2 regions of the Micromonospora sp. WMMB235 genome follow, and region 2 is predicted to be linked to the other one. Evidence: riboswitches for the same ligand, from Rfam matches in the RefSeq annotation. Region 2 holds a riboswitch; the other holds the start of a gene.
What was found. Region 2 has a riboswitch for cobalamin ahead of BFV98_RS32925 (hypothetical protein). Riboswitches for the same ligand answer to the same signal wherever they lie in the genome.
Positions count from the first base shown of each region.

Region 1: linked by a shared signal. The riboswitch ahead of BFV98_RS07045 (acyl-CoA thioesterase) and the one ahead of BFV98_RS32925 (hypothetical protein) in region 2 are both predicted to bind cobalamin.

Region 1 is NZ_MDRX01000001.1:1,618,364-1,621,759, reverse strand. It holds gene BFV98_RS07055 (PrsW family glutamic-type intramembrane protease) at 1-791, shown strand, start outside; gene BFV98_RS07050 (LysE family translocator) at 883-1,506, opposite strand; gene BFV98_RS07045 (acyl-CoA thioesterase) at 1,510-2,022, opposite strand; cobalamin riboswitch at 2,153-2,360, opposite strand; gene BFV98_RS07040 (DM13 domain-containing protein) at 2,391-2,957, opposite strand; gene BFV98_RS07035 (response regulator transcription factor) at 3,059-3,396, shown strand, end outside.
Region 2 is NZ_MDRX01000001.1:6,963,196-6,966,591, forward strand. It holds gene BFV98_RS31000 (low temperature requirement protein A) at 1-1,002, opposite strand, end outside; cobalamin riboswitch at 1,616-1,836, shown strand; gene BFV98_RS32925 (hypothetical protein) at 1,980-2,666, shown strand; gene BFV98_RS31010 (ATP-dependent Clp protease ATP-binding subunit) at 2,971-3,396, shown strand, end outside.

The DNA.
Region 1 (3,396 bases), 5.3 Mb from region 2:
GGCTTCACCTGCTGGTGCTGGAGACACTCGCCGGCACCGGGACCGTCACGTTCGTCCCGGCGCTGATCGTGCTCGGCGCGTGCGTCGCGCCCGCCACGTTCCTGGCCTTCGCCCAGGGACGGCCGGCCCGCCGCCCGGTCCCCGGCTCCGTCGTCGGCGTCGCCGCGCTCCTCGGCGGCGTGGTCGGCGTGGTCGCCGCCGGCTGGCTGGAGTACGGCACCCTGCACCGCCTCGGCGTCCTGCCGATGGCGCTCGTCGGCCTGGCCGAGGAGACCGCCAAACTGATCGTGCCGGCCGGCATCCTGCTGCTGTGGCGGCGGCACCCGTCCCCGGCGCAGGGCCTGGTGATCGGCGTGGCCTCCGGCGCCGGGTTCGCCGCGCTGGAGACCATGGGCTACGCGTTCGCCGCGTTCGTCGGGTCGGAGGGCAACCTCGGCGCGGTCGAGCGGACGCTGCTGGTACGCGGTCTCACCGCGCCCGCCGCGCACCTGGCCTGGACCGGGCTGACCGCCGCCGCGCTGTTCACGTTCGCCGCCGCGCCCGGCGGCCGGAAGCTGGCGGCGTTCCTGCTCACCTTCGCCGCCGCCGTCACGCTGCACACCTGCTGGGACACGTTCGGCACCCAGCCCGCGTACGTGTTCATCGGCGCCGTGTCGCTGGGCTGGGTGCTGCTGCGCCTGCACCTGGACCGCGAGCGGCCGCCCGCGTCCGGGACGCCGGCGGAGCCGAACCGGGACCGGCCTCATGGTCATCGCCAGTTCGCCGAGGTGGCGGGGTCGGAGCGCTTCTGATGCCGCCACCTCGGCGTGATGGAGTCGATCAACCGGCCGGGGCATTGCCGACCCCCGACCAGCCGACGCCCGCACCGCGCCCCGGTGCGTCTCAGCCGGCGGCCAGCCGGACGCCGAGCGCGACGAAGGCGACAGCGCAGAGCCGGTCGACGCGCCGTGACCAGCGGCTGTCGCCCCACCGGCTGGCGAACCGCCCGGCACCCACCCCGAGCGCCAGGTCCACGGCTAGCTGCACCGCGACGAACAGCGCCCCGAGCAGCACCAGCTGCGCCGCCACCGGGCCCGCCTCGGGCCGGACGAACTGCGGCAGGAACGCCACACTGAACAGGATCATCTTCGGGTTGAGCAGGTTCGTCAGCAGCCCGCGCCGGAACGCCCGCCCGGCGCCGCCGTCCGGCCGGTCCGCCGGTGCGCCGGGCCGGCCCGTGCCGCGCAGCGCCCGCAGGCCCAGCACGATGAGGTACGCCGCACCGGCCCACCGGATCGCGGTGAACAGCACCGGGGACGCGGCGATCAGCGTGGCGAGCCCGGCCACCACGGCGGCGACGTGCACCGCCTCCCCGGCGGCGACCCCGAGCGCGGCCACCGCGCCCGCCCGTGGGCCGTACCGGGTGGCGTTGGCGAGCACGAACATCATGTCCGGCCCCGGGGTGAGCATGAGCACCACGATGGCGGCGAGGTAACCCGCGAGCGTGGCCGCCGACAGTCCGAGCACCGGTCAGCCCTCCCCGGCGCCGTCGAGCAGCGCCCGGCGCAGCGCCAGCCGGTGTTCGCGCCGGATCTGCGCCTCCCGGTAGCGCCGCCGGTCGCCGTCGGTCTCGGCGTGCAGCGGCGGCACCGGCCGGGGCTGCCCGTCGTCGTCCACCGCTACCATCACCAGGTGCGCGGTCGCCACGTCCACCGGCGGCACCGCGCGGTCCCACCGGTCCGCGCTGACCTTCACCGCCACCTCCATCGAGCTGCGGCCGGCCCAGGTGATCCGGGCGTCCACGTGGACCACGTCCCCGACGCGTACCGCCCGCAGGAACGCGGTCTCGTCGATGGCGGCGGTGACGGCCGGGCCGTCGGAGTGGCGGGCGGCGACCACACCGGCGACCGAGTCGATCAGGTTGAGGATCCGCCCGCCGTGGACCGTGCCCATCAGGTTGGTGTGGTGCTGGTCCATGATCTGCGACAGGGTCAGGTGCGAGGCCGACGGTGGTCGGCCGGTGAGCGTGATGGTGTCGGGCACTGTGCGGTTCCGTCCTCGCAGAAGCGGACCGCCGACCGGCCGGGGTGTGCACGTCGAGGACACGCCGACGGCCCTGCGCACGACGTGTCACCCGCCCGACCCACCCGCGAGGTCGACGGCGGCGCGCACCGGTGGTACGCGCGACGCGGGCAGGTCTTCGGACTCGCGGGCGTGACACGAGGTCGCCTACTGGCCGTCGCTTCCCAGGCCGTGGCCCAGTGCTGTTGACGGCTGTCGTTCCCACTCACCGCTGCGGGGCAGTCCCGGATTCCCACCGGGTTCCCTCTTACGACACCCGGCCGTCGCCGACCGGGTGAACCAGCGCTTCCCGCAGCGTAGACCAGCGTCCGAGGCCGGCGGCACAGGCGTCAGGCCGGCGCCGATCCCGTCACAGCGGCAAGCGGCGCCGCGCCGAACGACACCGCGAACCGCTTGCACCAGATCGACACGCTGCGCAGACCGTCCAGGTCCACCGACGCCGGGATGTCGTACGCCTGGTCGCCGATGTTGCCCTTGAGTCGGCCCAGCTCGACCCAGCGGCCGTCGTCGAACACCTGCCAGCCGGCCCGGCCGGGCAGCACCTTCCGGTCGGTGAGCCACACCCGCAGATCGGGTCCGTCGGAGGTGTCCAGTCCGCGCAGGAGCAGCTGACGGCGGCCGTCGGCGAGACGGACGAGCTGCGCCCGGCCGGACGTGTCGTGCTCGTGGGTGACGAAGTCACCGGCGGCGAGCACCACGTCGGCGGGGGCCGCGCCGGTCGGTGACGGGCTGGTCGTGCCGGCCGGCGCCGGTGAGGGCTCCGCCACAGTGGGCAGCGTCTCGCGTACCTCGCGGTCGGTCACCAGCCGCCACGGCTGGAACAGGTACAGGCTCACCCCGAGACCGGTGACGGCCACGACGGCCAGCACCGACGACACCACACGTCTTCTGCCCATGCTCCGAAGGTAGGCGCGTAGCCGGCGGAAAGATCTTTCCGTCCGCTTACGGGTCGACCGCGGGCCGCCGCACCGGGACGCCGATGGGTAGCGTCTGGCCCATGGGGCGCTACGTGCTCGTCGTCGACGACGACCGGACGGTGAGCGACGTCGTCCGGCGCTACCTCGAACAGGACGGCTGCCGGGTCCGGTTGTCCTTCGACGGGCCGGACGCGCTCGCCGCGGCCGAGGAGGAGCCACCCGACCTGGTGGTCCTCGACCTGATGATGCCGGGTCTCGACGGCATCGAGGTGTGCCGGCGGCTGCGTCGCCGGCTGCCCGGCCTGCCCGTCGTCATGCTCACCGCGCTCGGGGACGAGGCCGACCGGGTCGCCGGGCTGGAGGTCGGCGCGGACGACTACGTAACCAAGCCGTTCTCGCCCCGTGAACTCGTGCTGCG
Region 2 (3,396 bases):
GGCGTCCCACTTCTCTGCGGTGTCGATCTCGGTGGCGCCCAGCGCGTGCTTGAGCCCGAACGCCACCAGGATGAGCCCGGCGATCATCGGCAGGTGCAGGAGGGTGTACGCGTCGCGGGCCAGCCGGGACCGGGCGTGGTGGGGGACGGACTCCAGCGTCTGTTCCGCGTCGAGCGCCGCGATGTCGAAGTACGCCCACCAGAGGAACGCCACGACGAGGAGCGCGAGCCCGGAGCCGGCGAGCACGGACCAGGTGATCGCGGGTGTGCCGGCGAACCCCCGGCTCGTGCCGATCGAGATGATCGTCTCGCCCAAGGCGATCAGCATGATCAGGTTGTGCCGCTCTGCCCAGTGCCGCACCGACCTGAGCTGCCAACTGCCGGTGCCTGGAGCGCGCAGCCCGACGTAGTCGACGGCGGTCGCCACCGCGAAGAGCAGGATCTGCAGCAGCCCGGCGCTGCGTCCGGGTGCGAGGTGGCTGGGCAGCAGCGCCCCGCACAGCAGCAGGACGGCGCTGGCGGCCAGGGGTAGCCAGGCCTGCCGGGCGGGTGCGATCGACTGCTGCGTCGAGCGTCGCCGGCTCCGCATGATGATCAACAGCGACACGGCTCGGATGCTCAGAAAGCCGACGACGAAGACGAGAGGTGCGGAGAGCCCGGCGTGCCGGTCGACGAACACATCCGGAATCGCGACGGCGACCAGCAGGAGCGCGGTCGCAACCATGAACATGACGATTGGCAGGATCCCGCGGTCGAGCCGGACCAGGTTTCCGACCCAGGCGTACCCGGCCCAACTGCGCCACAGCAGCAGGAGCACGAGCCCGCCTTGGACCAGCGCGTCGAAGGCCGACCGCGCGGCCATGAGGCCGGCGACGTTCATGAAGGCGAAGACAAACACGAGATCGAGGAAGAGCTCGGCTCGCGTCACCCCGCCGTGCGTCGCGACCAGGGTTCGCCGGACGCCCAGCCCGGCTCCGGCCACCTCATCCTCTCCGCTGGTCACCCGACCACTGTTGCAACCTCTCATGCCGCCGACAGGTGAATCCGCGACCGTGCGACGACCTCGGCGTGGAACGAGCCCGGCCGGTCCGCGATCGCCGATGCCGACATCGCCCACGCCACGTGCGGCGGGGGCGATGACTCACGGCGCCGCCGACGCCTGGCCGCACTCCCCCCGGGGCAGAGGCAGGTGCCCTCGTGGTGATTCATCCCGTACGGCCAGCCGGTACGGCCTCGTCTGCCCCCGCGCTCGCGCGGTGGCCCAGTACGACAAGCGCTACGGCGAAGGCAGGTGCCCGTCCGGCTGGCCGACCTGCCGGACCAGCGGCCGGGCAGGTGCAGAGCCCTCGGTCCGTGCGTTCCGCGCCGCGCCGGTAGGGGCCAGGGCCAGCCGTCGGCGCCGGAGAGAGGCGACTACCTCGTCGGCGGCACCGACCATTCCACCCGGGGCGGTTCAGACCGGGTTCGGCAGCGCGCATCCGCCGACCACGACTACCGCGACCCGGCCCATCTTCTAGCCCCTCGTCACCCTCTCGTCGCACGCAAGCACTCCGCTGCCGCGACGGCTTGCTGTCCCGCAGGGCGGACACACCGACCACGTCGGCCCACCGCCCCATACGATGGACAACGGCGCTGGTGCGCCCCCCCCGCCGCGCGAGTGGGGCGCCGTAAGAGGGAACCCGGTGCGAATCCGGGACTGCCCCGCAGCGGTGAGTGGGAACGACAGCCGTCAACGAAGCACTGGACCGCGAGGTCTGGGAAGCGACGGCCAGTAGGTGACCGGGTGGATCCGGTCGTGCCGCGAGTCCGAAGACCTGCCCGCACTGCGCGTACCGCCGGTGCGCGCCGTCGGCGGCCTCTCGGGAGGGCCAGGGCGGAAAGCCGGTACGCGACAGCCGTACCCCGCCTTCCCCTTCCCCCGTGGCCGCCAGGCACCTCGAGGGAAGGACCACAGTGACAACCTCATTCGGGCAGAGCACAGTGCTCGGCTACCCCCACATCGGCGCGCACCGCGAGTTGAAGAAGGCGGTCGAGGCCTACTGGGCGGGCCGGATCGACGCCGAGAAGTTGGCGGCGACCGCTGCCGCACTACGGGAGGAGGTCTGGCGGACGCTGCGCGACGCGCGCCTGGATGCGATCCCGTCGAACACGTTCTCCTACTACGACCACGTGCTCGACACGGCCGTCGCTGTCGGCGCGATCCCGCACCGGTTCGCCCGCCTCGGCCTCGGCGATCTCGACACCTACTTCGCGATGGCCCGGGGCGTCGATGCCGAGCCGGCGCTCGAACTGACGAAGTGGTTCGACACCAACTACCACTATCTGGTCCCCGAGATCGGCTCCGACACCACCTTCGCGGCGAATCCCGACAAGGCGCTGCGCGAGTACCGTGAGGTCCGCGATCTGGGAATCGACAGCCATCACCGGATCGGGGCGCATCGAGGGTGGGGCGGGGTGGCCGGTGTGCTGCGGGGAGGGTTCCTCATCCGCGACCGCAAGTACACCGCCGCCTTTCGATCACGCCTTCGCCGCCCGAACTCGGCGGAGATGTCTGGGGCGCAAGACGGCGGAGAGCGTGGTGCTGTCGGAACACTGAGCGCAATTCGGTCCCCCGCCGGTGGCCAAACTCGGACGCCTGCCGGACGCCTGGGTCAAGTCCACCGGTAACAACGCAGCGCTCGTGAGGGCAGACCGCAGGGTCCGCGGGTACCGGGGTCCCGCGCCTCCCGGCCTGCCGGTCAAGGCGCCGATCCGATGGTGGGCAGGCCGCAGGCGCCGACGGGGCCCAGCGCCTGGGACGCTCCGGTGCGACCTCCGCGACAACCACCCTCAGTGGCTGCCCTGCACCCGCAGCGAGTACAAACCCTGGCCTCCCCAGAAACCCATAAAGGCCAACTCTGTGGGCGAAAGGTGCGTAGCGTTCAGGTGGGCCTGTGCCGAGGACCCACCCCACCGGCAGAAAGGGTATGAGATGTCGCTCGACGCGTTCCGCATCCCCGGCGGCTCCTTGGACGACTTGATCAGTCGGTTCTTCGGCGGAGACCCGTTCGCGGGACGTCCGGTGGAGCGGGTCGACCTGTCCCGGCTGCTCTCCACCGAGTCGCGGCAACTCCTGCAACGGGCAGCCGAGCAGGCTACGGAGTGGGGCAGCCCGTACCTCAATGTCGAGCACCTGCTGTGGGCCGCAGCCCAGGCCGACCCCACCCGCCGGATGCTCGGCGCGAGCGGCGCCGACCCCGACGACCTGGCCCGCCAGATAGAGTCGGCCGTCCCCAAGGGCAGGCCACGCGAGGACACGCCTCCGCTCGCGCCGGCGGCGAAGCGCGCCCTGCTCGACGCGCACCGCGAGTCGCGACGGTCCGGCGCGACGTACATCGGCCCCGAACACCTCCTGCTC